4 regions of the Kinneretia sp. DJ1R-11 genome follow, and region 1 is predicted to be linked to each of the others. Evidence: predicted binding sites of a transcription regulator. Region 1 holds the regulator's gene; each other region holds the start of a gene.

Region 1 (7,461 bases):
CTGGCGGCCTTGGTCCTGGGCCTGGCCGCCGGCGCAGCCCAGGCCGAGAAGGCCGACCGCGGCAAGCCGCTCAATATTTCCTCCAAGAACGGCGGCAGCGTCGAGATCGCCAAGCAGCGCACCGAGTTCAACGGTGATGTGGTGCTGAGCAAGGGCAGCTTGGTGCTGCGCGCCGAGAAGCTCGATGTGCGAGAGACCGGCGACGGCTACCACCAGGTTTATGCCAATGGCCAGACCGGCAAACAGGTCAGCTTCCGCCAGGCGCGCGACATCCCGGGCGAGGCCATCGAAGGCCTGGCCGACCAGCTCGAATACGACACCCGCAGCGACACCGTGCGCTTCATCGGCAACGCCGTGGTGCGGCGCCTGCAAGGCACGACCGTGGCCGACGAGGTGACCGGCGCGGTCATCCTGTTCGACAACCGCAGCGAGGTGTTCACCTTGGAAGGCGGCCAGAGTTCGCCCCACCCGAGCGGCCGTGTGCGTGTGGTGATGATGCCGCGAGGCGCCGCCTCGGAACCCGCCGCCACGCCGGCCTCGGGCATCCAGCTCAAGCCGAGCACCAGCCTCAGCCCGCGCAAGACGCCATGAGTGCCGGCCCCCACAACGCGCCGGTGTCGGCGCTGGAATCCGGCGTGCGCAGCCGCCTCGAGGCGGAGGGCCTGGCCAAAAGCTATGGCGTGCGGCGCGTGGTCAAGAACGTGCACCTGGGCGTCAACAGCGGCGAGGTGGTCGGCCTGCTCGGCCCCAACGGCGCCGGCAAGACCACCAGCTTCTACATGATCGTTGGCCTGGTGCGCGCCGATGCCGGCGAGATCCGCATCGACGGCCAGTCGGTCGAGCACCTGCCCATCCACCAGCGCGCCCGCCTGGGGCTGAGCTATCTGCCGCAGGAAGCCTCGATCTTCCGCAAGCTGACGGTGGAACAAAACATCCGTGCCGTGCTGGAACTGCAGCGCGACGAGCAGGGCCGCGCGCTGAAAGAGCCGCGCATCAAGGAACTGCTGGAAGCCCTTCTGCACGACCTGAGCATCGAGAAGCTGCGCGACAGCCCGGCACCGGCGCTCTCGGGCGGTGAACGCCGCCGCGTCGAGATTGCCCGCGCCCTGGCCACCCAGCCGCGCTTCATCCTGTTGGACGAACCCTTTGCCGGCGTGGACCCGATCGCGGTGCTGGAGATCCAGCGCATCATCGGTTTCCTGAAGGCGCGCCAGATCGGCGTGCTGATCACCGACCACAATGTGCGCGAGACCCTGGGCATCTGCGACCGCGCCTACATCATCAGCGAGGGTTCGGTACTGGCCGAGGGCACGCCGGACGAGATCGTCGCCAACGCCGATGTGCGCAAGGTCTATCTCGGCGAACATTTCCGCATGTGATGTGATGGCGAGCCTCCTGACAGCGCCGGGCCTGCGGCCATGAAGCAATCGCTCCAGGTTCGCCTGAGTCAGCATCTGGCGCTGACGCCGCAGCTGCAGCAGTCCATCCGTCTGCTGCAGCTCTCGACCCTGGAGTTGAACCAGGAAGTCGAGCAGATGCTGGCGCAGAACCCGCTGCTCGAAACCGAGGACGACTTCTCCGTCGCCGCGCCCGAACTGCCCGAGCTGCGCCAGGCCAGTGCCGCCGAAGACAGCGGCGCCGAGCGCGAACTGGGCGGCGGCGCCGAGGCCGAGGCCACGCCCGAGCTCAAGGCCGAGGACTTCGGCAACAGCGAGCGAGAGGACTGGGAGAACGGCACCGAAGGTGACGATTTCGACGGCATCCGCGAGCTGCCCAGCAACAGCGGCAGCGGCTCGGGCAGCAACGACGAAGACGGCGAGCGCAGCGAGCAGGAGTCGGCCGAGATCTCCCTGCAAGAACATTTGCAGCAGCAGATGGCGGGCATGAGCTTGAGCGAGTCCGACCAGCTGGCCCTGCGCCTGCTGATCGATTCCCTAAACGAGGACGGCCTGCTGGAAGACAGCCTGGAGTCGATTGCCGAGGCCTTGATCCCCGACGCGGGCGAGGACAGCGCGGCCGAACGCGAGGACCTGCTCGACCACCTGCGCATCGCCCTGAAGTGGCTGCACCATATGGACCCTGCCGGCGTCGGCGCACGCGATCTGCCCGAGTGCCTGGAGCTGCAACTGCGCCAGCTGCCACGCAGCGCGCCGCAGGTGATCGCCATCATGATCTGCAAAAAGCATCTGGAGTTGCTGGCCAAGCGCGACAGCCGCCGCCTGATGCTGCTGACCGGCGCCGACGAGCCCTTGCTGCGCGAAGCCCAGGCCCTGATCGTGGCGCTCGAGCCCAAGCCGGGCCGGCGCTTTGCCCGCGGCCAGGCGCCGGCGGTGATTCCCGATGTGATCGTGCGCAAGGTCGGGCGCGAGCTGCGCGTCATCATTAACCCCGAGGTCGCGCCCAAGCTGCGCATCAACGAGCTCTATGCCAATGCCCTGCGCCAGACGCGCGGCGGCATCAGCAACAGTGCCCTGGGCGGCGCGCTGCAGGAGGCGCGCTGGTTCATCAAGAACATCCAGCAACGCTTCGACACCATCCTGCGCGTCTCCACCGCCATCGTCGAGCGCCAGAAGGGCTTCTTCAGCCACGGCGCCGTCGCCATGAAGCCGCTGGTGCTGCGCGAGATCGCCGACGAGCTCGGCCTGCACGAATCAACCATCTCGCGCGTGACCACGGCCAAGTACATGGCCACGCCTTTCGGCACCTACGAGCTCAAGTACTTCTTCGGCTCGGGTCTTTCCACCGAAGCCGGCGGCGAGGCCTCCAGCACCGCCGTGCGCGAGCTGATCAAGCAATTCATCGCCGCCGAGAACCCGGCCAAGCCCCTGTCCGACAGCGCCCTGGCCAATATGTTGGAAGAACAAGGCATCCAGGTCGCCCGCCGCACCGTCGCCAAGTACCGCGAAGGCATGCATATTGGGACGACGACAATGCGGCGCGTGGTTTGAGGGGGAGTGAACAAGTGAAGGGGTGAGCAGCACCCCACGATTCACGATTCACGATTCACGATTCACCCATTCACCTGTTCACCGGCCCCCAGCCCCAAACGTGCACACGCACGCGAATTTCGAGTGATTCCCAGGCCGCGGTATGCCATCATGCCGCCGACTTGGCCCGTTACTTGAAAGGACTGTCGTGAACGCTACTTCTGCCTCCCAACGCCGCTGGCACAGCATCTCCTCCTCCGCCCTGATGATGACGGCCGGTCTGGCCCTGAGCGTTGCCGCGCAAGCGCAGGCCGTCAGCTCGATCAGCCCCCCCGCTTACAGCCGCATCGTCGCCTTCGGCGACAGCCTCTCGGACAAGGGTAATTTCTATCAAGCCACAGGCGGCACCGTGCCGCAGCCCGGCAACTACTACCAGGGCCGCTTCTCCAACGGGCCGGTCGCCATCGAGCATCTGGCCCAAGGCCTGGGCGTGACCCTGCAGGACTACGCCTGGGGCGGCGCCCAAACCGGCTTGCTCAACGGCGCCGCCGTGGCCGCCGGCGCACCGGCCGCCCTGCAGAACACCGGCATGCTGTCCCAGGTCGGGGCCTTCCAGGCCGGCTTGGGTGGTGGCGCGGCCGACAGCCAGGCCCTGTACTTCCTCTGGGGTGGCGCCAATGACTTCCAGTACCAGGGCTATTCTCAGGCGACCGCACAGACGGCCATCCAGAACCTCAGCAACGCCGTTCAGACGCTGTACGGCCTGGGCGCACGCCACTTCCTGATGCCAGGCCTGCCCGACCTGGGCCAGACCCCGGGCGGCCTCAGCTCCGGTGCCGCCGGTCAGCTGCACCTGCTCTCGCTCGGCTTCAACCAGGGTTTGAACGGCGCGCTGACACAGCTGCGCGCCCTGCCTGGCATCGACATCCGCTATTTCGACACCCTGGGCGCGCAGCAAAACCTGATCGACAACGCCGCCCAGTACGGTCTCAGCAATGTCACCGAGGCTTGCTTCACCGGCTATGTCGGCCAGCCCAATGGCAGCACCTGCAGCAACCCTGACGGTTATATGTTCTGGGACCGCGTCCATCCAACCGCAGTCACCCACAGCGTGCTCGGCCAAGGCATGCTGGCCGCCGTTCCGGAGCCGGAAACCTGGCTGCTGATGGGCCTGGGCCTGGGCCTGGTGGCCGTGCTGGGCTTGAGCCGCCGTCGCCGCGCCTGAGTCCGGCCGAGGCGGCCATTCCTGGGACAATCGGAGGATGGCCGCCAAAGAATCCCCCAAAGACCTGCACCACCTCTTCGTCTCCTGCCCCTCGGGCGTGGAGCGCCTGCTCGACGAAGAGGTGCGGGCCATCCTGCCCAAGACGCATATCGAGGTGCTGCGCGGCGGCATCGCGCTGAAGAGCGATCTTGAAGGCGTGATGAAGCTCAACCTCGAGTGCCGGCTGGCCCAGCGCGTGCTGATCGAGCTGATCTCAGGCGGCTACCGCCACGAAGACGACATCTACGCCCTGGCTCGCCGCATCGATTGGTGCGACTGGATCACGCCGGCCGAGACGATTCGCGTCGACACCGTGGCCCAGCGCTCGCCCCTGCGCAGCCTCAACTTCGCCACCTTGCGCGTGAAGGACGCGATCTGCGATGTACTGCGCGACGCCACCGGCGAGCGGCCCAGCGTCGACACCCGCTTCCCCGACCTGCCGGTGATGCTGCACCTCAGCGAAACCGACGCCACGCTCTACATCGACACCTCGGGCGAACCGCTCTTCAAGCGCGGCTGGCGCGAGGACAAAGGTGACGCCCCGCTGAAGGAAACCCTGGCCGCCGCCATGCTGGCCGCCGCAGGCTGGAAGGGCACGCCCGAGACCGGCGGCGCCCTGCACGACCCCTGCTGCGGCTCGGGCACCATCGCCGTCGAGGCCGCGCAGATCGCCTGCGGCATGGCCGCCGGCATGCAGCGCCGCTTTGCCTTCGAGCGCCAGCTGCCCTTCGTGCCCCTGCGTGGCCGCTGGCAGGCCATCAAGCAGGCCGCCAAGGACCGCGAGCATGCGCCCGCCGTGCCCATCTTCTGCAGCGATGTGGCCTTCCGCATGGTCGACTTCGCACGCCGCAATGCCGAGCGCGCCGGCGTGGCCCAGTACATCCAGTTCAACGGCGGTGATGCCCTCGAACGCCCGGCGCCCGAGCTGCCCGAGGGCATGCCCGGCACCATCTTGATGAACCCGCCCTACGGCGAGCGCATCGAGGTGCGCGGCAAGGCGGGCAATGTGCAGATGAGCCGCGATGCCGGCGGCTCCGAAGCGCGCGACGCCGGCGACGACTTCTTCCCCCGCCTGGCCGCGCATTGGAAGCGCGCCTACACCCTGAACGCCGCCGGCTGGACCGCCTGGCTGCTCTGCCCGGACATGAAGCTGCCCAGCAAAATGCGCCTGAAGGAATCGCGCAAGTTCCCGATGTGGAACGGCCCGATCGAGTGCCGCTTGTTCCGCTTCGACCTGGTCAAGGGCTCGGCGCGCAAGCCGCGCGGTGGCGAAGAGCAGGACTCGGCGCAAGTCGACTGATCGCGGCCTTGCGGACGCTAGGCTCGCGGCCTCGCCACCCCGCCCTTCACCTTCCATGCTCCATCTCAGGACCGGCCTTTTGCAAGTCGCCAGCGCCTTGAGCCGCTTCGGGGGCCTGCGTCAAGGCGTTGTCGCCCTGCTGCTGGGCAGCGCCCTCATGGACGGACAGGCCTGCAGCTGCAACATCAACAACAATGACGAACAAGCGTTCCTCCATGCCAGCCTGGTGTTCCGTGCCCGCCTGCTCAGCAGCCGCGAACTGAGCACAGCCGAGCAGCAGACCAGCGCCGGCTGGGCCCGCGACCGCACTCTGCGAGGCCGCTACCTGATGGTCGAATCCTTCAAGGGGCCGGCCACAGAACGCGTCATCGAGGTGGATTCGCCGGCTGGCGGCAGCGCGGCCTGCGGTTTCGACGACGCGCCCGGCAGCGAAAGGCTGATGGTCGCCCTGGGACAGTCCGGCAGTGGCTATTGGAGCGATCTGTGCGTCATGCGGCCGAGCCCGGAATTGCTGCAGGCGCACCGGGCCCAACGCAACGATTTCCAAGCGCGCATCCAGGCCCAGCCTGACGATAGAGCCCTGCATCTGGCCTATGGCAAGTTCCTGCTGCAAGCGCAGTCCTTGGAGCCGGCACGACAGGTGTTCGAGAACTTGCTTCAGCGCTGGCCAGCCGAGCTCGAAGCCCGGCTGGGCCTGGCGCAAGCCCGATTGGCCCTGGGCCAGCAGGGCCAAGCTCTGGCGGACTTCGAGGCCGTGCTGGCCGAGCAGGCCGACAACGCCGCGGCCCGGCGTGGCCGCCGTGAGGTCCTGATGCGCCTGGGCCGCCATGCCGAGCTGGCCCGAGAGGCGGGGCTGGATCTCCAGGGCTACCGGGCCGAACCGGGCGAGGCCGGCAATTTCTCCGGCAAGGACCTGCGTGGAGCCCGCTTCCAATCGGCGCGCTTGCGCGGTTTCAATTTCAGCGCTGCCGATCTGCGCGACAGCGATTTTCGCGGCGCCGAACTCGACAACTGCAGCTTTGTCGGCGCCAAGCTCGAGGGCGCCCGCTTCGATGCTGCGGCGGCTCCGAGCGAGCGCTTCCCGCCAGCGGGCAGCGTGACCACGATGTCAGGCGTCGACTTCAGCCACAGCGAGCTGCGACAGCTGAATCTGTCAGGCCTGCGCCTGAACCAAGCCCGTTTCACGCAGGCAAAGCTTCAAGCGGTGAATCTGCACCAAGCTCAGCTCAGTAACAGCAACTGGCAAGACAGTCAGGTCGACGCGGTCGACCTGAGCGGCGCGCAGCTCGATGGCGCTGATCTGCGCGGCGCCCGCTTCAGCCACAGCGATTTGCGCGGCGCCACCTTCGCCGGTTTCAGCAGCGACTTCTTCGCCATGGCCGATTTGCGGGGCACCGACCTGTCGACGGCGCGGCTGGACGAGATCCGCTGGCTGCCGACCCTGATCGATTGCAAGACCCGCTTCCCCGCCGGGCTCGATCTGCAAGCCCTGCCCTTGCTGCCAATGTGGCAGGGCTGCGAGGGCACGGCGCCGCTGACCGGCCTCAGCGATGGCTTCCCCTATGCGCCCCGGCAGCGCCACAGCTATCCGGCCTATGCCAGCCGTCCCGGCATCAATTTCCGCCACTTCGCCGGCCGAGGCATGCCGATGCAGGGCCGCAAGCTGGCCGGCTACAACGTCTCGGACAGCGACTTCAGCGACAGCGATTTCTCGCACGCCGACCTGCGCGATCTGGCAATCGACCACAGCAACTTCGAGGGCAGCGACTTCCGCCAGGCGAATCTGCAACAGGCGCGCTTCTGGAAGGTCAGCTTGCGCGGCAGCGACTGGCGCGGAGCCGATCTGCGCGGCGCACTCTTGCTGGACCTGGACTTGCGCGCAAGCCGGCTCGAAGGCGCGCGCTTCGAGGGCGCTTGCTACAACGCCAACACCCTGTGGCCGGACGGTTTCCAGATTCGCCGCAGCGGGC
Region 2 (7,461 bases), on a different contig from region 1:
ATGGCCGAATTCGGTGTTTCGGTGCTGGGGCAAGTGCGCGGTCGCGGCTTTGGTGCTCGCCTCTTCGAATGTGCGGCCCTGCATGCACGCAACCGCGGCATCGACACCTTGTTCATTCACGCTTTGAGCGAAAACGCGGCCATGCTCAAGATCGCCCGCAATGCCGGCGCCACAGTCGAACGCGACGGCTCCGAATCGGAAGCTTGGCTGCGCCTGCCTCCCGACACCGTGTCTTCGCATGTGGATGAAGCGATCGAGCGCCATCTGGCCGAACTCGACTTCCAGTTCAAGCGCCATGTCCGCGTCATCGGCGACATCATTGACGGCGTGGCCGAGGTCAAGTCCAAGCTCGGCGAGGCAGGCAAGAGCGCCAAGCTCTGAACTCGGCCGCAGCGCCCTTCATATCTAGCCCGTCGCAGGAAGCAAAAGAAAGCTAAAAACTCGGCGTGCTTTCAGTCTCGACCACCCCGGATTCAGGTACCCCCGGAACCAGGGGATACACCCAGTTACATGTCATGGTCTTGCGCTACATTCGGGTAATAAGCACCTGAACACAGGCGCAAATTCAAACCCAAATGGGCTGTCGAGGGCCATGCAAAGCACCATTCCGTGGATCATCGCGATCGCCTCGGGCTTCGGCCTGCTGGCCGTAGCGCTCTTGTGGGTGCTGAGGCGCTCCGCCCCTCCGACCAAGCCCTTGCCGACCGAATGGTCGCTGACTGCTCGCCCGGTGTTCAGCAGCGATGAGCGGCGCGTCTATCGCCTGCTCAAGGAAGCCCTGCCCCACCACGTGATCCTGTCCAAGTTGCCGCTGGTGCGTTTTTGCCAGCCGACCGAGGCCCAGGAAGTACGCTACTGGTTCGACCTACTGGGCGCCATCAACGTCACCTTTGCGATTTGCAGCCCCAACGGCCGCGTGCTCGCTGCCGTGGATCTGGACAGCGAACGCGGCATCTCCGGCCGAGGCCTGCAGATCAAGCAATCGGTGCTGGGCGCCTGCCGCGTGCGCTATCTGCGCTGCGCCATCGACAATCTGCCCAGCGCGGCAGAGTTGCAGTTGCTGGTGCCCTTCAGCAACAGCAATTCGCGTGGCCCACAAGCAGCACCCATGCCGGGCAGTGTCTCGCCCTCGCGCCCCGGCTTGCAGGGCGGCACGGCGCGTCGCCCCAGCCGCAAAGGCTTGTGGCAGGACTCGGCCGTCTTCCACGACTCCTTCTTTGCCCCGGACAGCCGCTTCGACAACAACGGCATGGTGGACACCCCACCGCGCCACAGCCCCGCGCAAGGGCACCGCAGCGGCGGAAGCGCATTCCAGAATTCCGTCCCTTTCGGCGAGCCCCTGAACGCCGACGCGCAGTATCCGGACGAAGCCCCCAACGACATCGTCGGCCACGTGGTCGACTCGCCGCGCTACGGCGGCCGCCTGCCACGCTGAAGCCGGCCCCTCTCACCCGCCCAAGCGATACTGCGGCGCTGGACCGAACAAGGTCCGGCGCCGTTTTTCTTTCTCCCGCCCATGAACCCAGATCTGGATCGCAGCTTCGGCTCCCTGACCCCCGAATTCATGCTGGACGCGCTGGATGCCGCCGGCTTGTACGGCGATGGCCGCATGCTGCAGCTGAACTCCTACGAGAACCGGGTGCTGCAACTGCATCTGGAGGACGGCCGCATTGCCGTGGCCAAGTTCTACCGGCCGGGCCGCTGGAGCGACGCGCAAATTCTGGAGGAACACCAGTTCGCTCGCGAACTGGCCGAGGCCGAGGTGCCGGTGGCCGCGCCCTGGGCACTGCAGGACGTCAAGGCGCAGCTGCAACTGGCGGGCGAGCCGCCCACCTTGGCCCATTTCGGCGACCAGCGCTTTGCCGTCACGCCGCGCCAGGGCGGGCGCGCACCTGAGCTGGAAGACCCAGAGGTGCTGCGCTGGATCGGCCGTCTGCTGGCCCGGCTGCACACGGTGGGCCGCCAGCGCCCATTCGAGCATCGCCTGCGCTGGGCCGGCGCTGAACCAGGCCGCATGGCACGTGATCTGCTCGTAGCGCTGGACTGCGTGCCCATCGAAGTCTTTCCCGCTTGGGATGCCATGGTGCAAGCCTGCCTGAGCCGCATCCAGACCACCTTCGACAACATCCCTGACTTGGAACTGCTGCGCCTGCACGGCGACTGCCACCCCGGCAACATCCTCTGGACACCCGACCACGGCCCCCATTTCGTGGACCTCGACGATGCCGTCACCGGCCCGGCCGTGCAGGACCTGTGGATGCTCTTGTCCGGCGATGAGGTGGCGGCGCGCCAGCAGCTGTCCTGGGTGCTGGAAGGTTATGAGACGGTGGCCGAATTCGACCGCCGCGAGCTGCGCCTGATCGAACCCTTGCGCACCTTGCGCATGATCCACCACAGCGCTTGGCTGGCCAAACGCTGGAACGACCCGGCCTTCCCACTGGCCTTCCCCTGGTTCGGCACGTCCAACTACTGGCACGACCAGGTCGCCAAGCTCGGCGAGCAACTGGAGGCGATGACGCCCAAGGACGAACGGCCGGTGGATGACTTCCGCGACGAGGGCGATGTGCAGTTCGACGAGGGTTTTCGCTAGGGAACTGCGCCGCACATGGACCACCTGGGATCACGAATTTGTCGGTCAGCTTTACAGATTTCTGCAGCCCGACAAGGTCGCGGCCCTAACTCCTTGATTCATTGAGCTGTATCAAGTTGGCACGGAACTTGTAACGGAATGTTGCCTTCTCCCCATGGAACGGAGGCCGTGTCGAGCCAGCGGCCAGCCGCTGCGCCGAACATGGCGCTGTGCTGTTGGGTTCTGGTCAACACTTCTTTGAATGAGCAATTTATGCAAACCAAAAAACTCTTCAGCGCCCTGACCCTGGCCTTCGTTGGTGGCCTCTTCACCTCTGCCGCACAAGCCGGCGTTGTCTATAGCGAAGGCTTTGACAACGGCTTCAACGGCTGGACCCGCGGCGATGCGTATTGGTCGAATTGCCAAGGCCAAGGCAATTGCGTTGTCGGCTCCGGCGGGCAGAGTGGCGCCTACTTCAACCTGAGCACCCGCACTGGCCCGGAACCCGACCATCGCTTCTTCATCAGCTCCGTCTTCGACATTGCCGCCAACAGCGATTACACGCTCCAGTTCTACGTGCAGGACGACTACGCAGGCTATGCACCCTACAACGTGCCCATCCAGGCGCAGATCAACGGCAGCAATGTCGGTGGCATCGTCAAGGCTGCCACAGGCGGCTGGAACCTGATCAGCTTGAGCTGGAATTCTGGCGCTGCCACAACGGCTCAGATCACACTGAAGAACGAGTACCAGCTGTCGGGCTACTACCAAGGCGGCGGCTGGCTCGACTGGGGCTATGGCAACGACTTTGCTGTCGACTCGATTTCCATGACTGGCGCCGCTCCGGTGTCAAACCAAGTGCCGGAGCCCGCGACGCTGTCGCTGGTGGCCCTGGCCTTGCTGGGCGTTTGCGCTGGCCGTCGCCGCTCGGCTTGAGCACGACTCCATCGCCATGAAAAAGCCCGCCAATTGGCGGGCTTTTTTCTTGCTGCGAGCCGTTGAACAATCAGCCCAGCAGCATGGCGTTGACGCGACGCACATAAGCCGCCGGGTCTTCCAGATGACCGCCTTCGGCCAGAACCGCCTGGTCGAAGATCACCTGGGCCAAATCGTCGAACTGAGCGGCACCGTCCAATTTCTTGATCAGGGCATGCTCGGCATTGATCTCCAGCGTCGGCAGCGAGCTCGGCGCAGCCTGGCCGGCTTGCTTGAGCAAGCGAGCTAGGTGGCCGCTCATATCGCCCTCTTCCACCACGATACAGGCGGGCGAGTCGACCAGACGGGTGGAAACGCGCACGTCCTTGGCGCGCTCCTTCAGCGCTTCTTTCAGACGGTCCAGCAAGGGCTTGAGATCTGCAGCCGCTTCCTCGGCCTTCTTCTTCTCGTCCTCGTCCTGCAGCTTGCCCAGGTCGATGGCGCCCTTGGCCACCGATTGCAGCGGCTTGCCTTCGAACTCGAACAGGTGGGAGAGCATCCACTCGTCCACGCGGTCGGTCAGCAATAACACCTCGATGCCCTTCTTGCGGAAGATCTCCAGCTGCGGGCTGTTCTTGGCGGCGCTCAAGCTGTCGGCGGTGATGTAGTAAATCGCATCCTGGTCTTCCTTGGCGCGCTTCAGGTAGTCGACCAGGGACACGCCCTCGTCGGCCTGGGTCGAAGCGAAGCGCAGCAGCTTGGCCAGACGTTCCTGGTTTTGATGGTCTTCGCCGACGCCTTCCTTGAGCACCTGGCCGAAGTCCTTCCAGAAGTCGGCGTACTTGGCGCGATCGGCCGCGTCCTCGCTGTCGGCCAGCGATTCCAGCATGCCCAGCACGCGCTTGGTCGAGCCCTCGCGAATGGCCTTCACATCGCGGCTTTCCTGCAGCAGCTCACGGCTGACGTTGAGCGGCAGGTCGGCCGAGTCGATCACGCCCTTGACGAAGCGCAGGTAGACCGGCATCAGCGCCTCGGCATCGTCCATGATGAAGACGCGCTTGACGTAGAGCTTGACGCCACCGCGCTTGTCGCGGTTCCACAGATCAAACGGCGCCTTCTTGGGGATGTAGAGCAGCTGGGTGTACTCGCTGCGGCCTTCCACGCGGTTGTGGGTATGGGCCAGCGGCGCTTCGGTGTCGTAGCTGATCTGCTTGTAGAACTCCTCGTACTGCTCCTGCGTGACTTCGCTCTTGGAGCGCGACCACAGGGCCGAGGCCTTGTTGACCGACTCCCATTCGTCCTTGAGCACCTGTTTGGCGGCCTCGGCGTCCCACTCTTCCTTCTTCATCAGGATGGGCAGGGAAATGTGGTCGGAGTACTTGCTGATGACCGACTTTAGGCGCCAAGTCTTGAGGAACTCATCCTCGCCCTCGCGCAGATGCAGGACGACATCGGTGCCGCGGCCAGGCTTGGTGATGGTCTCGACTTCGTAGTCGCCGGTACCTTCCGAAGTCCAGCGAACGCCCGCTTCCGCCGACAACCCAGCGCGACGGGTTTCCACGGTGATGCGGTCGGCAACGATGAAGCCCGAATAGAAGCCGACGCCAAACTGGCCGATCAGGTTGGCATCTTTCTTCTGCTCGCCTTCGAGCTTGGCCATGAACTCGCGCGTGCCGCTCTTGGCAATGGTGCCGAGGTGGGCGATCGCCTCTTCCTCGCTCATGCCGATGCCGTTGTCGCTGATGGTGATCGTGCGTGCAGCTTCGTCGAAGGAGACCCGAACTTCCAGGTTCGGCGTGTCCTCGAACAACTCGGCCTTGTCCAGCGCTTCGAAACGCAGCTTGTCGCAGGCGTCCGAAGCGTTGGACACCAGCTCGCGCAGGAAGATTTCCTTGTTGGAGTACAGCGAATGGGTGACGAGGTGCAGGATCTGCTTGACCTCGGCCTGGAAGGCATGGGTTTGCTTTTGTGTCATGGCGTTGCGCGTGTCCTGAATAACAAGAATCAAGGGCGCGGGCGATCACTCACCGCGCGCGGGTGAGCCGGATGTGGGGCCAGCTGCGGACGCTTCAAGAGCTGGCAGCCAAGATTTGGACGGCACGACTTTGGCCGGCCACTGCCAAGCAGGCTGAGAGAATCCCCCCATGAGCGCAGCCGACCCTGAAAACTTGACCCCGAAAGCTCGAGCCATCCTCTACTGGATGGACCTGGCCGGCGTGGCCGTGTTCGCACTCAGCGGCGCCCTGGCCGCCATGCAAGCCGGCCTGGACCTGTTCGGTGTGCTGGTGCTGGCCGCCATCACCGCCATCGGCGGCGGCACGCTGCGCGACCTGCTGCTGGGCCGCCACCCGATCTTCTGGATGACGGACACGCGCTACATCAAGGTGATCGGCATGACGGCCCTGCTGACCGCCTTGGCCGCCAGCCACTGGAGCCAGGCCCTGGCCAGCGGCCATGTGGCTCTCGTGATAGCCGACACCCTGGGCCTGGCCCTGTTCGCCCTGTGCGGCGCCGAGATTGCCGAAGAGGCCGGCAAGCCACGCCTGGTCGTCGTGCTGCTGGGCACCATCACCGCAAGCGGCGGCGGCGTGCTGCGCGATCTGCTGACCGGTCAGGTGCCCCTGCTGCTGCGCCGGGACATCTACGCCAGCGCCGCCATCGGCGGCATTGCCGCCTACCTTCTGCTGCGGGCACTGGGCCTGCCGCGCCAACTGGCCTTCTTCAGCGGCATGCTGGTGGTGGCGGCGCTGCGCCTGGCTTCGCTGCAGCTCGGTTGGCAGCTGCCCGCACCTCAGCTTCAGGCCTGAAAGGCCTGGCTCAGTAAGACAAGGTCCGCTTGGCCACATCGACCCTGAGCAAGGCCTTGCTCAGGGCGCCGCTGGTGGCACGCGCGTAGTCCAACGCCCAGGCCGGATCGCCGAAAGCGGCTGGCCCCACGGCGGCGGCCACACCCAGGATTTTGTCGGCCAGCAAGACCTTGCCCGAGCCACGCATGGGCTCGCACTCGTTCTTGACGTACTGCTCGTCCAGCCACTTGCGGGCGGCCTCGAAGCTCAAGACTTCCTCGGCATCCACCACCAGATCGAACTGCTGGAGCGGGCTGAACACGACCTTCACTTCACTGCGCATCGCGGGCCTTTCGGGGCTGGGACGGTCTGATTCTGGCTCAGAACACGCTCCAAGGTCACAGCCCTCAAGTCCGCGCCGCCTTGACCGCCGCACTGAGCACCTCCAGCACCTCGATGGAATCGTCCCAACCCAAGCAGGCGTCGGTGATGCTCTTGCCGTACTCCAGCTTGCGGGCATCGTCCTTGCCCGGTGTGAATTTTTGGGCGCCGTCGTGCAGATGGCTTTCCACCATCACGCCGAAGATGCTCTGGCTGCCGGCGCGGATCTGCGCCGCCACATCGCGCGCCACCTCGAGCTGGCGCAGGTGCTGCTTGGAGCTGTTGGCATGCGAGCAGTCCACCATCAGCGTGGTGTCCAGCTTGGAGGCCGCCAGGTCCTTGCAGGCGGCGGCCACGTTCTCGGCGTCGTAGTTGGGCGCCTTGCCACCGCGCAAGATCACATGGCAGTCCTTGTTGCCCTTGGTCTCGACGATGGCGACCTGGCCGTTCTTGTGCACCGAGAGGAAGTGGTGGCCGCGGGCGGCTGCCTGGATGGCGTCGGTGGCGATCTTGATATTGCCGTCGGTGCCGTTCTTGAAACCGATCGGTGCTGAGAGACCCGAGGCCAGCTCGCGGTGCACCTGGCTCTCGGTCGTGCGCGCGCCGATCGCGCCCCAGGAGATCAGATCGCCGATGTACTGGGGCGAGATCACGTCCAGGAATTCCGAGCCGGCCGGCACACCCAGGCGGTTGATCTCCAGCAGCAGTTGGCGGGCGATGCGCAGGCCCTCGTCGATGCGGTAGCTCTCGTCGAGGTAGGGGTCGTTGATCAAGCCCTTCCAGCCCACCGTGGTACGCGGCTTCTCGAAG
Region 3 (7,461 bases), on a different contig from region 1:
TGAAGGTCTTGCTCGCAGCCAGGCTCAGGGCGCGGGGGTGACGCTGGCCATGAGCGATGTACTCGGCCACGCCCTCCGTCCACCAGATCAGGTAGGGCGTCAGCGGCGCTGGCTTCGGGCAGTTCTCTGGGGCGTCGTGGGAGTCATGCAGATTGGCGCAGAAATCTCCGTAGAGATTGAAGCGCCCGTCCAGGTAGTGGACATACTCATGCCCCAGATTGCGCACGCTGCCATCTTTGCGCTGGTTGGCGACGAACTCCGCCTGATTGCCAGGCTGATCGGGCAGGCCTTCCAGATACATGCCGCCGTTGTTGGTGGGCATATTGAAATGCTGACCGGCATAACGCACAAAGTCATCGCCCGAGGCATAGATATTGGCTCGCAGGGAACGATTCTGGTCGTTCTTGATCGGCCGCCCTTCGGTGCCGAAGACGCGATGAAAGCGCGCTTCGATCTCGCTCAACTCCCGGCAAATTTCGCTTTCTTGCTGCGGGCTCAAAGCCTGGGAGCGCAGCTCCAAGCTGTCGCTGCAGCGGTGCTTGCGAGCCAACACTTGGTCCACCGGCGCCAGCGGCGGCGGTGGGGGTTCGGCGCTGAAAGCATGTAGGGCGGGCAACAGCCCGCAGGCCAGCACGCCCATGCAGTTCAAACGGGCGATTCGGCGCGAGTTGTCGCGCAGCAGTTCCTTGATTCTTGACATATCCGGCCTTCTTGGGAGGGGCACGATTCAGGGTGAATTTTTATAAATATATCTGAAATATTTCTCATGATGGCGCACAGGGACAGCGGCCAGTGCCAATGCGCCTGCCTTGGGCCAGCAAGGAGCTTCCCCATCGAAACCGCAGGCTGAGCCCGCTCACACCCGGACACGCTGAGAAAACCGCAGCCCCTGTCGTGAATGGCCTGGGGTGCCGAGGCCACTCGGGCAGCCCAGGGTGGACTGCAAAAAACGAGGCCGGCCCGGCCATGTCCGGATTTGACCGAAAGCGGGCCCGATCGGGCGCGACGCAGGCCCGCCACGGCGGCACAGTGGAGGCACTGAAACGCACACCTTCAACCCGGAGCCACCGCCCATGAAAACCGCCCTGCTGCTGATCGACGTCCAAGAATCCTTCCGCCAACGCCCCTACTGGAACACGGCCGAGCTGCCCGCTTTCCTCGCCGCCACCCGGCGCCTGATCGAAGGCGCTCAAGCCCAAGCCATGCCCATCGTGCGCGTCTTCCACAGCGACGGCCCCGAGACGGCCGACAACGCCTTCGCCTTGGCCTCGGGCCTAGTGCGGCCGCTGGAGGAACTGCCGGCCCTGCAGCCGGCGCTGGAAGTGATCAAGCACCGCCACAGCGCGCTGGCAGGCACGGGCCTGGCCATCTGGCTGCATCAAAACGGCATCCAGCGCCTGATCGTCAGCGGCATCCGCACCGAGCAATGCTGCGAGACCACCACCCGCCACGCCAGCGATGAAGGCTGGCAGGTCGACTACGTGACCGAGGCCACGCTGACCTTTGCCATGCAACACGCCAGCGGCGCCACGCTGAGCCCGGCCGAGATCAAGCTGCGCACCGAGACCGTGCTGCAGGACCGATTCGCCGAGATCTGCACGGTGGACCAGGCCCTGGCGCGTGCAGCTGCTGCTGCCGTCTCGGCCTGAGACCCAGATCCAGGCGCTAAGCTCGCACCATGTCCACAGCACTTGATGTCCTGATGTGGGTGCAGCCCGGCACCTTGCTGCTCGATCTGGCCGGGCCGGCCGAGGCCTTTCGACTGGCCAACCAGGCCCTGCGCCGGCGCCAGCAGCCCGAGGCCTTTCGGCTGCGCTTCATCGGCATGGAGGCCGAGTGCGCCAGCTCGGTCGGCCTGCAGCTCAGCGGCCTAGAGCCGCCGCCTGAAGCGCTCGCGCCGGGCAGCTGGCTGATCCTCTCCGGCTGCCGCAGCAAGGCGCCCGACGAGCCCGCGCCGAGCAGCGAACAACTGGCCCTGGAGCTGGACGGCGAGCGTTGGCTGGCCCGGCAGGGTCAGGTCTTGCTGCGCGAGGGCGGGCGCCTGGTCTGCATCTGCTCGGGCACCTTGCTGGCGGCGCGCGCCGGCCTGCTGGGGCGCGGCGTGCGCTGCACCAGCCACCATGAAATGCTCGACGAGCTGCGCCAGCTGGCACCTGAGGCCCAGGTGGTGGACAACCGCGTCTTCGTGCTCGACGGCCCCGAGGAGCAAATCGCCAGCAGCGCCGGCATCACCGCCGGCATCGACCTCAGCCTGCACCTGATCGCCCAACACTGCGGTGAAGCCCTGGCCGCCAGCGTGGCCCAGACCATGGTGGTCTACCTGCGCCGCAGCAGCAAAGACCCCGAACTCTCGCCCCTGCTGGCACACCGCCACCATCTGCATGCGGCCCTGCACCGAGTGCAAGACGCCATCTGCGCCGAGCCCGCGCAGGACTGGAGCCTGGACGCCATGGCGGCGCGCGCCCACGTGACACCGCGCCACCTGAGCCGTTTGTTCGCCGAACACGCCGGCATCAGCCCACTGAGCTATCTGCAAACCATACGGCTCGAGCGCGCCGAGCAAGCCCTGGCCCGCGGCGCCAGCCCCAGCGATGCGGCCCTGGCGGCCGGCTTCAGCTCAGACCAGCAGCTGCGCCGCACACGGCTGGCGCGTGCGGCGGCGAGTGCCAGGCCGCAGCACTGAACCAGCTGGGCTCGCCCTACATTTCCTTGAACAGCTGCAGATCGCTGCGGGTCCGGTTTCGAGCTGATCGGAACCGATTTGCCCGCCCGCTCAATGGACGCCGGGCAGCCAAGCAGCGATTTGATAAATGCTCATCTTCTGCACTTGATCCATCAGCACAAAACCCATCAGGCAGGCCGCCACCACACGCAGCAGCGTCCAGGGCCTGAAGCCAAGCCAGACCAGGTAATACGCGACGGAAATGAGCAACAACAAGAAGTCGGAAATGAAGCGCAGCTCTGCCGTGGGAATCTGAGCCCACTGGCCCAGCCCATTGACCAGAAAATCGATGAACAAGGCCATGGCAGATCCGTACAGGCCCACGGCCCAAGCCTCGGCGACGGTGAACCCACGCCGCGGGAAAAACAGGCGCATCAAGCCGGCCGAAGGCAGTGTGAAGACCAGCATCCAATAAGGCATGGACAAGCTGAGCCACAAATTGAGCTGCGCGAAAAGGGCGGCGCGAGCCGGAGACAGGCTGGCCCGGACCTGCTGCAACAAGGCGGCCCGATAGGCTTCGAGGTACACATCGCTGTAAAGATGGCTCAGCAAGACGCTGAGCGTGGCGATCGCCACCAAAAAAGGCAAGGGATGCGTGTAGCGGAGGCGCTGGCCTTGCAAGAAAGCCTTGAACACCAGGCCCGGCTGCCAACACATGGCCCCAAACGTGCGCTTGAAACTCTTCTCAACATGCAGCACTCGCTCGGTAAAGTCTTGCCACATACAAGGCAAGCTGAAAGGCAGACGCGGCGCCTTGATGCCGCATGCATGGCAGAACGGCCCTTGGAGCGGCGTTGCGCAGGAGCGGCAAGGCGGAAGACTCTCGGTCGATGTTGAGCCGTTTGAGGCGTCGTCAGGCATGAGTCAAGTCCGGGTCGGCTGCCGGAGCATTCTCGGCAGGCCGAACCATAGCATCCACATTCTGCTGAACGCCAGAACTTAAGCCTCGAGGATGAGCTGGGTTGTCAAGCAAGAACTGCATGTCGCCGCGGCTCAAGAGGAGCTGTTCTGCGCGGCTATTGAATGCACTTGAGGGCGAGTTCGCTGGTATTAGCAGGCTGCCAGTCAAACCGGGCAAAATATCCGCCGAGAATGTGAGTTATCTCAGCACCCGAAGCAGCCCTTCGTTTGGGCGGAGATCAGGCCACTTGAGGGCACGGCAGCATGCACATCCACAAGGCTCCGCCCCGGAAAACTGCCTGACTTTTGCGTCCGGCCTCATGGTGCGGTAAGCGGTGGCTTGAACTCCAGTGGCACCTTCACCAGGTGCATAGTGCCGGCGCAGCCGGCACGCTTCCGCAGCAACAATAAACAAAAATGCCGCTGGCGGAAAACCGGCAGCGGCGTCGAGGGCGGGCGCGGCCCGCCCATTCAAGCGAGCTTCAAGCCCGGCGGCGGCGTGCACCCACCAGGCCCAGGCCGGCCAGGGCCACCAGGGCCAGGCTGCTCGGTTCGGGCACGGTTCCGGGCGTCGGTGTGGGCGGCACATACGGGTCATTGTTGAAACTCAGGGACGACATGCTCGTCCAAGTAACATTGGGCTGGCTGAAGGTGTAGTACCCCCTTTTCTGCCACCCATCAGCATTGAAAAAAACATCATCCGTGTTGGCGTCCAGCCCTTGGGTAGCGCCGCCACTGAAAACAAAGTAGTCGTACCAAGGCGTCACCGCGACCTTCAACGTGGGCAAGGTGAAGTTGCTCAGGGTGGTGGTGAACTCGTGGATCGTCAGTGTGTAGGCGCTCGTGTCGCCGAACGGGGTCGATTTGGCGTCGTCATACTGCAGTTCGGCCTTCAAGGTGAATTGGGCCGACAGGAAATTGAAGTTCTTGGTGACCGGGGCGGCTTGGCTGCCGGTGGCCAGGCACAGGGCGGCCAGCAGGCCAGCGGATCGGGCGATGAAACTCTTGAACATGATTGCAGATGCTCCCTGAAAACTGGTTGAGGTAGAGATGGGGTGATCCCGTCGCCAAAAAGCAAAACTCATGCCAGCTACATGAACTTACTAAAATATATTTAGAGTCAACAACTTAGTTTGCAGTCTGGTTTCCCCTTGGGTTGCCTTGTGTAAAGAAATCCGGCGATTTTTGTGTTGCCATTCCTGTTTTGCCAGTCGGTACGCCCCGGCACATAAGGTCTGGTGCTTTGGCATGAATGCCGGCGGCAGGGCATCGGGGGGCAATGACAGAAAGCTGCCAAATGGGCGATAGCGCCGATGACAAGCGAATGCCCGCAATGGGCACGGAGCCGCCGGTGACTGAAGCTTGAAACAGGAATGGCAGCAGCGCCGGCGTCCGGCTGGCCTGGCTGACTCGCCCTACATTTCCTTGAACAGCGCAAGATAGCTGCGGCTCACCGGTAGGCGTTCGCTGCGCCCCTTCAGCTCGATGTCGGCCGTCTCGTTGTCACCGCGGGTGACGCGGCGGATCGAGCGCAGATTGACCACCACCGAGCGGTGCACCTGGGCGAATTGCTGCGGGTCGAGCTGTGGGAGCAAGTCCTTGAGCGGCATGCGGATCAAAGCCTCGGCCACCTGCCCTTCGTCGCGGTAGGCGACCAAGGTGTATTTGCTGTCGCTCTTCAGGTAGTCGATGTCGTCGACCGGGATCATGCGCAGCGAGGGGCCGACACTGGCGCGCACCCAGCGCAGCGTCTCGGGCTTGTGGTCGAGTTTGAGACGCTCGGCCAGCTGCGCCAGCAAGGTCTCCGAATGCACGGCCGGCTGGGCCTGCTGCAGGCGCGCCTTCAGGCGCTCCACCGTTTCGCTCAGGCGAGCTGCGGTGACCGGCTTGACCAGATAGTCGAGCACGCCATGCTGAAAGGCTTCCAAGGCATATTGGTCAAAAGCGGTGACGAAGACCAGGTGCGCGCGTTTGCCGATCTGGCGGGCCACTTCCACACCACTCAAGCCCGGCATGTGCACATCCAGAAAGCAGATCGTGGGTTGATGCTGCTCGAACAATTCGATCGCCTGCCGGCCATTGCGGGCCTGCGCGACGATTTGCAGCTCCGGCCAGACCGCGGCCAGGCGCGCCTCCAGGATTTCACGCAGGAGCGGTTCGTCGTCGGCGATCAGGGCGGTCGGAATCATGGCTTGGGCTCGCTGAATTCGATGGTCACTTCCACCCCATGCGGCGCCACCTCTCGCAGTTCCAGGCTGGCGCTACCTCCATAGGCCCAGAGCAGGCGTTCGCGCAGCGCCGCCAGGCCGGTGCCCAAGCCGCCGCCGGTGGCTTGCAAGCCCATGCCGGTATCGACCACGCGCAGGCGACAACGGCCGCTTTGCAGCAGCTCGGCATGCACGTCGATGCGGCCGCCCTCCTCGCTGGGGTCGATGCCATGCTGCACGGCGTTCTCCACCAGGGTCAACAAGGTCATTGGCGGGCAGCGCAGCAGATGCACACCCGGGCCGATGTGCAGCGCAAAGGCCAGCCGGTCCGGCATGCGCATCTGCATCAGCTCCAGATAGGCCCGCACCAGCTCCAGTTCCTGGCCCAGGGTGTTGGCCGAGCCGTCAAGGCGTGGCACGGCGGCCCGTAAATAGTCCGTTAGGCTTTGCAGCAACTGCGGGGCGCGCGGCGAACCGGCTTCCACCAGGGCCTGAACATTGGCCAGGGTATTGAACAAAAAATGCGGTTGCGCTTGAGCGGTGAGCAGTCGCATGCGAGCGTCGAGGGCCTGGCGGGCAAGCTCGCTGCGCTCCAACTCGAAGTCGTTGGCTTGTTCTTCCACTTTTGCCTCCCGTTGGCGCAAGAGGGCGGTCAGCGCGGTCCAAGGTGCCACCAGCATGCCAGAGAGGCTCATCAGCATGAAGCCAAAGAGGCGCTTCTCCTCCTTCCAGAAATCCGGTGCGCCCGCGTCGGTGCCGAGTTTGTAAAAGAGAAACACCGTGACCGGCACCACCAAGCCGACTGCCACCACCTGCAGCGCCCAGCGCGCCAGCCACTCCGGCAACCGGCGTGGCCATTGCTCAGTCAGACCGAAAGCCAGCAGCACAACCAAGCCGGTGCCGAACACCCGCATCGGCAAACGAAAGCTGAAGCTCGCGTATGTGAGGTTGAGCAGAAGAACCAGTAGGGTGCAGATGATGATGACGGTGCGCACGCGCCGCCAGCCGAACAGCGCCCGCCAATGGAAGGCCGGCGACAGCGGCGCTGCTTCGAAGGGGGTGGTGGGTGACATCACGGCAGAATACTCGAGTGAATGGCTGAAAGACTTGAGCGGCAATGGCGCGCGGCCGTCAGTGCCAGTGATCAGTGCCAGCGATCAGCGCCAGCGCTGCGCCGGCTTGCGAAAGTAGTGATGCGCGATATAGCGCCAGGGCAGCACCAGCGGCGTCAGCACCAGGCCCATCAGGCAGGCGAAGGCCGATTCCTGCACATTCGGCGTCATCGCCCCACCCAGCCACAGCGGGTACGCAATGAGCAGCAGCCAGATGCTCTTCCAGAGCAGTTCGAAAATCAGCAGCGGCAACATCTGCAAGGGGTAGCGCAAGCCCCAGACACAGAGGATGGCCAGGCCGATCAGCATCGCGCCCAACTCACCCCTGCGCTGCGCCCACAGATCGCTGTGCTGCAAGAGGCTCGGCCCCCAGCTGCTGGCCAGACCGACCGTGATCAGCAAGTAGAAGGCGCGCAACAGATTCAGGCGCCAGAGGGGGACGTCTTGATCGCTCATTTGTATTTCCTTCAGCTTCAGCCGAGCTTGGCCAGGCTCTTGCGAGCGTCTTCGACATTGGCCG
Region 4 (7,461 bases), 200 kb from region 1:
GCCGGCGCGGTCGGCGTCTTCACCGTAGATGCTGCAGCGCAGCCCCGGCGCGAACTGCGCCGTCTCGGCCAGCCAGTTGCCGCAGACGGAAGTCGGCGCCAGCACCAGGGCCGGGCCCAGCTCGGCGCGCTGCAGCAGCAGGGCCAGGGTCTGCACCGTCTTGCCCAGGCCCATGTCATCGGCCAGGCAGGCGCCCAGGCCGGCCGCGGCCAGGCGGCTCATCCACTGGAAGCCCTGCAGCTGGTAGCCGCGCAGCTCGGCGCGCAAGCCCTTGGGCAGGGCCGGTTCGCTGCGTGCGGCGTGGCCGAGGGCGTCCATGCGTGCCTGCCAGGGTGAATCGCCGGCGACGCTCATGCCATCGAGCGTTTCTTCCAGCCAGGAGGCAGCCGCCTGCGGCAGCTGCAGCTGGTCTTTCTTGGCCTGGGCCAGGGCATCGAGGTCGCGCAGCTGCTGGCGCAGCTGTTCGCTCAGGGCCAGGTACTCGCCCTCGCCCAGGCGCACAAAGCGGCTGCGCGACTCGCGCGCCAGCTTCATCAGCTCCTGCAGGCCGAGTACACGTGATTCATCCAGCTGCGCCTCGCCGCTCAGGCCCAGCCAGTCGCGACCGCTGCTGACTCCCACCGTCATGGACGTGCTGGCCAGCGGAGTCACGCGCAGCGGCTTGCCCTTGGGCCAGTCGAGTGCGGCGATGCCGGGCAGACCCGGCAGCACCTCGACCGCGCGCAGCGCCTCCTCGGCGTCGATCAGCTGCCAGGGTGACTCAGGCGCCAGTTCGGGGTCCAGGAAAGGCAGGGCCTCCAGCACGGCGGCCCGGGCCGTGCGCTCGGCCAGCAGATCGCGCTCGGTGGCCAGGCTCACGCCTTCATGCATGCACATCAAACGCGCCCGGCCCTGGCCCGGCGTGACGGCCGGCCCGAAGTTGCCAAAGGGTTGGGCCACCAGCTGCAGCTGCAGGCCCTCGCCCAAGGGCAGCAGGCGGGCGTGCAGGCGGCTGTCGCCGGCCACCAGCTGGCCTGCGGCGGCATCGCTGTGCAGCTGGAAATGAGCGCTCAGCACCTGCAGTGCGGCGCCTAACTCGGCATTCGCTGTGACTGGAACCGCCCAACCCTGGGACACCAGCTCCGCGACGCGGCGCTGGGCATTGCTGATGCGGATCAGGCGGGCGTTCTGCGGGCCGTCGCGCAGCACGCGCAAGGCGTCTCGCTTGGCGCTCTCGGTGTCGTGGCTGTTGCCCAGCCAGCCGAACAGGCGTGGCGGCTCGCTGGCGATCAGGGGCGGGTGGATGTGGAACTCGAACTGCTCGGCGCCGGTCTGTGCATGCTTGCGCTTGCGTACTTCAAGCTCGGGCTGGGCCTCGACCAGCTCGACCCACTGGCCCGGCGCATCGGCAAACATCAGGGCCGGGTGGCCGATCAGGGCGATGGCGGCTTGCGCGACATCGAGCTGCCAGCTGTTGGCCCCGCCGTAAAGGCTGCGTTCGATATGGCGCAGCACCGCGTTGTCGCGCGCATGGGCGGCGCCGTTCTTCTTCAGCTTGCCCAGGCTGACCTCTTTCAGCTTGATCAGGCCGCGTGCGCTGAGGCTGCGCTCGAAGGGCTCGACATCCTGCACCCGGCCTTCCTTGTCCAGGCTCATGGCCCAGGCCAGCTCGGGCCCCTCACTGCTGGCACTGCTCTTCTTCTCATCGCCCAAGGTGGCGATGGCGGCCAGGGCATCGCGCCAGGGCTCGCGCGGTGCACTCAGAAAACTGGCCGGCGCGCTCATGCCGCCCAGCTCTACCTTGAATTGGCCCAGCTCCAGTCGTTCGGCGGCCTGGGCGACGGCGGCGGCCAGCCAGGCTTGGCCGCTGGCCTGCAGGCGGTCCAGCAGGCCTTGCACCGCGGCGCCGGTCCAGCCGGGTGCGGGCTTGTTCAGCCAGGCGGCCAGCAGCAGGCGGTCGGCCGCATGGCCCAGGCTGTGCTCGCGCGACTCCAGGCCGGGCAGATGGGCCAGGGCCTCGGGGTCCAGGCTGTCTTCGCCCAGGCGGCTGCCGATGACATGGGCCCAGCGGCCCCAGAGCTCTTGCGGCGAGGGCTTGCGCGAGCCTGACTCGCCGATGCAGAACTTGCGTGCGGCGGCCCAGGCCAGCGCGTCGTCCTGAGCCAGGTGGCAAAGCACATAGATGCGGGTCAGGTCCGCGCTCAGCGGCGCACGGCGTGCGCCGGAGATTTTGCGGATGTCCTTGATGGCCGTGTCGAACTGGGCGATGGCGGCCTGCCACTGGCCTTGCGCAGCCAGCGCCGCCGCTTCGTACTGCGGCAGGCTGGGGCCGGCGAGGCCGCTTAGCAGCTGGCGCATGCCGCTGAAATCAAGCGCCAGCAGTCGCGCTTCGGCCAGACGAGCGCGCAAGGCCGGCGTGATTTGTGCCGGCGCTGTCGCGAAGCCTTGCTGCAGCCATTGCTTGATGCGCTGGGCGCGGCTGTCGCCGACATGGAGCAGGTCGATGCACAGGCTCAGCAGCTCGCTGCGCAGATCCGGTGCCATGGCCTCCAGCAAGGCGGGCGACCAGGGCTCGGTGATGGCGCTGAGCATGAGCACGGGGTCGCGCAGCTCGGCCAGTTCCGCGTCCATATGGGCGTGGAAATCGGACTGGGTGAGGCCTGAATGGATGAAAAGGCGCAGCATCTGCAGCTTCTCGGCCTCGTTGCGAAAGCTGATCCAGTTGATCTTGCGTGTCACCTCGCCATAGCCGCCGCCGTAGACCCAGGCCAGGCGTTTCCAGTAGCTCTTGCGGGCTTCCTTGTCCAGCAGCAGGGTTTCCAGGCGTTCCCGGTGGGTGCTCAGGTCGGCGGCATGGCCCAGGCCGGGCACCAGCTCCACCAGGCCCTGACGGCGCAGCGACTGCAGAGCTTCGTTGACGTGGCTGGCGCCGAAGGGCCGGCCGGAAGGCTGGCGGCTGGCGTCCACCGCCTGCAGCCATTGCAGCAAGCCGGCCGCGCCGCGCCCGCCGCCGCTGAGCAGCAGGGCGTCCAGCACGGCCTGCTCGTCGGCCCGGCTGATGTCCGGCTCTCCGCCTTCGGCCGCTGCCCCGCGCGGGGCTGGCTCCGATGCACCGGTCTGTCTGGCCCTGGCCTGCGCCACGATGTCCTGCAGCTGTTCACGGCTGAGGGCCGCCTTGCCGGTCAGGGAAGTGATGGGCGGGCTTTCGGGTGGAGCAGGTTTCTTGGCCATGGGCGCACACTTCTCTCTCTTGGAGGCGGGAGTATGCCAAGGGAAGCTCTGCATGAATCAGCCCGGCCCCTGCTAGCGCGGCCTCGGGCGGTCTGCGGCCTTGCACTTCTCGCCAATAGCTACGGCTATTGGCTTCAAACTGCACCTTGCAACCCATCCCGATCCGCACTGCATGGTCTCGCCCCGATTCATGCAGAGCTTCCCAAGCGCGCTGGCGGCGAGGCCGATGTGCTGCAAATCACGCCGGTCTGATGCGCGGCCCCTGTCTGCGCCTTTGTGCCGACAAAGCCGGTAATGCTCCCTTGTTTCGGCGCTGGGGCTCAGTACATTGGAGGGCCTTGTCACATGGCGTCGGTTCTGAGCGGCGCTGCGACAGCCATCCGCCCCTTTTGATGCCCCTCATGAAAATTCGCGTCCTCGGCTGTTCCGGCGCCATTGCGTCCGGTTACAAGACCACCGCCTTCCTGCTCGACGACGATGTGCTGATCGACGCCGGCACGGGCGTGGCCGATCTGGCGCTGGAGGACCTGGCGCGCATCGACCACATCTTGGTCAGTCATTCCCATCTTGATCATGTGCTGTCAATTCCGCTGTTGGCCGATTCGGTGCTGCGCATGCGCGCCGAGGCGGGCCGGCCACCGATTCAAGTCCATGGCCTGCCAGCCACGCTGGAAGCACTGCGCCGGCACATTTTCAATGGAGTGATCTGGCCTGATTTCACTCGCTTGCCCAGTGCGGCTCGGCCGGTGCTGAGCCTGCACGCCTTCGAAGTGGGCGAAGTGCTGGACTTGGGCGGGCGGCGCATCGAGGTGCTCAGCGCCGCCCACACCGTGCCGGCCTGCGGCTTCGCCGTGGCCGGCGCCGAGGGTCACTGGGTCTTCACTGGCGACACCGGCCCCAACCCGGCGCTCTGGGCCCGCCTGGCTCAGTTGCAGGTCAGCCACTTGGTGATCGAGACCGCCTTCAGCAACGAAGAACAGGAGCTGGCCGACCTGAGCCGGCATCTGAGTCCCGCCCGCCTGGGCGCCGAACTGGCCCAGCTGAGTGGCTCGGTGCAGGTGCAGATCACCCATATCAAGCCAGGTGAGGGCCGGGCCGTGATGGCTGAGGTCGCCGCCTTGGCGAGCGGCCACCGGATCAGCGCCTTGGCGGCTGGGATGGTGATGGAGCTGGGTGCCGCGTCGCTGGCTTGAGCTCAGAGCATGGGAAGGGCAGCATCAAGGCTGCCAGCCCCGGATGAAACGACGGCAGCCGCCCCCGGCTGCCGTTTTGCATTTGGCGCCCTGGACCTGGAGCGACCTTGGGACGAACTGACAAGAACTGTCACATGGCGCTTTGTGTCAGCCGGATTGAGGGCGGGGCTGACAAAAATTGTCAGTTGAAACCCGACAGGTGCCGCCATTCGTGCGCTTTCTCACGCGATATGGCTCGGCCAGCCCTGGCACGACCCCTGCATTCAGGGGGTGTGTCCCTACCCCCCGTTCACTTTTTCGCAGGAGTACCCACCATGAAGCGCGTCCAACAAGGTTTCACACTGATTGAACTGATGATCGTCGTGGCCATCATCGGCATCTTGGCAGCCGTGGCGCTGCCGGCTTACCAAGATTACACGACCAAGTCGAAGATATCCGAGCCCATGAATCTTGCCTCGCCAGCAATCAATGCACTTGGCGTGGCTTGCAGCGACGGCACCTTGAACGGTGCGGACAACGACAAACTGGGTTTGCCCGCAGCTACCTCGATCACGGGTAAGTACACCAAATCGGTGACTGCTGCTGGCGCCTCGGCCACTGCAGGTTCGGTCACGATCGCCTTGAAAGCGTTCGCTGATGTCGCCGATGGTGCGACCATCGTCTACACCGGTGATTGCAGCTCGGCAGGCATGAAGTTTACGATCACTGGCACCTTGGCCACCAAGTACATGCCCAAGCAGTAAGCCCTGAGTTCGGGTGGGTCGATTCATCGGCTCGCCGGATTCAAGAAAAGCGCCCACTTGTTTGGGCGCTTTTTTCATGTTCAATCTGCTCGTCCTTTGTTTGCCCCCGGACGGGAGCTCCCGAGTTCATCTGATCGCCTATGTCGAAAACAAGTGCGCTTTCCCCGCCAGCTTGGCTGGCCTTGTGCCTGGCTTGCGGGGCTGCGCCCTTGCTGGCATACAACCCGGTTTCCAGCTCTGCGACTCTGAACCAACTGCTGACGCTGGCCGCCTGGGGTCTGGTTTTGTTGACGATGAAAGGCGTGCAGCTTCAATGGCAAGGCGGAGCGGCTGCCTGGGCTTTGCTGCTCTTGCTGCTGGCACCCTGGCTGTCCTTGTGGTGGGCAGGGTTGCCATTGTCCTTGGTGCTGTCTTATGAGGTCTTTCTGGCTGGTGCCCTGCTGCTTTTGCTGCTGGGACAGAACATGGGCAGGGACGAAAGAGAGGCCTGGTTTGATGCGCTGTGCTGGGCCTTGTTACTGACGGGTTTCATGTGTGCCTTGGTAGCCTTTGTCCAGGTTTTTCTGCCCGATTGGGCCAATGATGGATGGATTGCACACTCCAGCATTGCAGGCCGAGCGGTTGGGAATATGCGCCAGCCCAACCATCTGGCCAGTCTGCTGGTCTGGGCTTCCTTGGCGGCTGTGCACCTCAGCGAGCGCGGGGCTTGGCGCCTTTTCACTGCACGCTGGACTTTGCCGATCTTGCTGTTTGTGCTGAGTTTCAGCCTTGTTCTGACAGCCTCGCGCTCGGGTCAGGCCTGCCTGCTGGCGATGGCGATTTGGGCTTGTGTCGACCGCCAACTGAGCCCGGGGGCTCGCCGTCAGCTCATGCTTTTGCCCATGTATCTACTGCTGGGCTGGGCCTTGCTCACGATCTGGTCCCAGGCTGGCGGTCCTGCCTTCGGAGCCGAATCGCGGCTGGCTGAGGGTGCGGGTTCACCCAAACGCTTGTTGATACTGGCCAACGCATGGGAGCTGCTCAAGCAATATCCCTGGACTGGCGTGGGTTGGGGGGAGTTCAATTTCGCCTGGACCATGATGAGTTTGCCCGACCGGGCGCTGCCTGCCTTCGATCACACCCACAACTTGATCGCCCAACTGCTCGTGGAACTTGGCTGGCCCCTGGGCGGTTTGATTCTTTGCCTGCTAGGACGTGGGGTCTGGCAGATGTTCAAGTCCTGCCATTCGGGGCAGCCGTCTAGCAGCCTTCTGGAGCGAAGCGCCTTGGTGCTGGTTCTTCTGATCCTGGCGCAGGCCATGGTGGAGTTCCAGCTTTGGTATGCCTACTTTCTGTTCCCGGCCACGTTTGCAATAGGTCTGGCTTGGCATGGTGTTCGGAGCAGTTCGATCACCAGCATGGCCAAGGGTCCGGATCGAGCCACCCATGCCGTGCAATTGCTCGGTCTCTTGATTGTGGCAATCAGCTTTTCGGCACTGGCGGATTTCACGCGGGTGGTCGCCATCGTCAACGAATCGGCAGACGGTGAGCCTGTGCTGCAGCGTGTGCTGCGCGCTCAGCAGAAGTCGCGCTTGTTTTCGCTCCAGGCCGACTATGCCGCTGCGGGCTTGTTGCCACCTGGCCCTGAGGCGTTGGATGCTGCCCGACGAACGGCACATGTCATGACCGACGACATGATCTTGATCTCGTGGGCCAATTCACTGGTCATGACCGGACAGATGGACAAAGCACGCTATTTGGCACAGCGAGCTCGGGAGTTCAAGAGCGAACGAGTCAAGGCCTGGATGGCGCATTGCCAAAATGTCAGGCCGGGCGACCCTGGGCCGTTTCAGTGCCAGCCGCCAGCAAAAACTTACAGCTATCGAGACTTCCGTTGAGTCTGCGAAGAGACCTGTCCATCAAACAATTCTGTCCACAAACCGCCACGCATCCCTCGTGAACGGATGCCGGATGAAGCCCTTGACCTCGGTTTGGCACAAATCTACCCGTAGCAGATGAAGCTGCGGTTGGTAGGGCATATAGCTCAGCAGCAGGCGGTTCAACTGCTGCATCATGGCATAACGTTCTGGACCATCGGCTAGAAGTCGCTGCTGGGCATAGAGCTTGTCATAGGCGGGGAGCTTGAAGCGGGCGTCGTTGCTCTGGCCGGCATTGGGGCCGTAGCCCATGCCCAGCAGGAAGTCTGCATCGGGCGCCCCAAGGTCCCAGACATAGCCCCAGATCATCAGCTGGCTGGCCAGGGCCTTCTTGATCAGCTCGCCAAAGGTGGCCGACTCGAACTCGATGCGCAGGCCCAGTGCGTCCATCTGCTTTTT

The links. The regulator sigma-54, encoded in region 1, starts transcription at its own class of promoters, with help from an activator protein. The targets are predictions, from matches to a motif close to TGGCANGNAANCTGCTTT.
Region 2: a site for sigma-54 is predicted at 2,708-2,725, ahead of LNV23_RS18385 (PEP-CTERM sorting domain-containing protein). Genes of this name have one in related genera too.
Region 3: a site for sigma-54 is predicted at 4,694-4,711, ahead of LNV23_RS19675 (PEP-CTERM sorting domain-containing protein). Genes of this name have one in related genera too.
Region 4: a site for sigma-54 is predicted at 4,650-4,667, ahead of LNV23_RS23945 (pilin). Genes of this name have one in related genera too.

The regions. Positions count from the first base shown of each region.
Region 1 is NZ_JAJIRR010000001.1:654,568-662,028, forward strand. It holds gene lptA (lipopolysaccharide transport periplasmic protein LptA) at 1-591, shown strand, start outside; gene lptB (LPS export ABC transporter ATP-binding protein) at 588-1,379, shown strand; gene LNV23_RS02720 (RNA polymerase factor sigma-54) at 1,419-2,948, shown strand; gene LNV23_RS02725 (SGNH/GDSL hydrolase family protein) at 3,136-4,152, shown strand; gene LNV23_RS02730 (THUMP domain-containing class I SAM-dependent RNA methyltransferase) at 4,190-5,491, shown strand; gene LNV23_RS02735 (pentapeptide repeat-containing protein) at 5,547-7,461, shown strand, end outside.
Region 2 is NZ_JAJIRR010000012.1:75,092-82,552, reverse strand. It holds gene LNV23_RS18400 (GNAT family N-acetyltransferase) at 1-381, shown strand, start outside; gene LNV23_RS18395 (DUF2726 domain-containing protein) at 593-1,435, shown strand; gene LNV23_RS18390 (serine/threonine protein kinase) at 1,517-2,590, shown strand; gene LNV23_RS18385 (PEP-CTERM sorting domain-containing protein) at 2,843-3,505, shown strand; gene htpG (molecular chaperone HtpG) at 3,576-5,459, opposite strand; gene LNV23_RS18375 (trimeric intracellular cation channel family protein) at 5,629-6,291, shown strand; gene LNV23_RS18370 (hypothetical protein) at 6,302-6,613, opposite strand; gene LNV23_RS18365 (3-deoxy-7-phosphoheptulonate synthase) at 6,678-7,461, opposite strand, start outside.
Region 3 is NZ_JAJIRR010000014.1:22,841-30,301, reverse strand. It holds gene LNV23_RS19695 (collagenase) at 1-700, opposite strand, end outside; gene LNV23_RS19690 (cysteine hydrolase family protein) at 1,074-1,649, shown strand; gene LNV23_RS19685 (GlxA family transcriptional regulator) at 1,679-2,683, shown strand; gene LNV23_RS19680 (DUF3667 domain-containing protein) at 2,774-3,445, opposite strand; gene LNV23_RS19675 (PEP-CTERM sorting domain-containing protein) at 4,105-4,635, opposite strand; gene LNV23_RS19670 (LytR/AlgR family response regulator transcription factor) at 5,038-5,811, opposite strand; gene LNV23_RS19665 (sensor histidine kinase) at 5,808-6,902, opposite strand; gene LNV23_RS19660 (hypothetical protein) at 6,987-7,397, opposite strand; gene LNV23_RS19655 (tetratricopeptide repeat protein) at 7,415-7,461, opposite strand, start outside.
Region 4 is NZ_JAJIRR010000001.1:857,416-864,876, reverse strand. It holds gene LNV23_RS03585 (DEAD/DEAH box helicase) at 1-3,210, opposite strand, end outside; gene LNV23_RS03580 (MBL fold metallo-hydrolase) at 3,612-4,403, shown strand; gene LNV23_RS23945 (pilin) at 4,718-5,146, shown strand; gene LNV23_RS03570 (PglL family O-oligosaccharyltransferase) at 5,497-7,023, shown strand; gene LNV23_RS03565 (ABC transporter substrate-binding protein) at 7,045-7,461, opposite strand, start outside.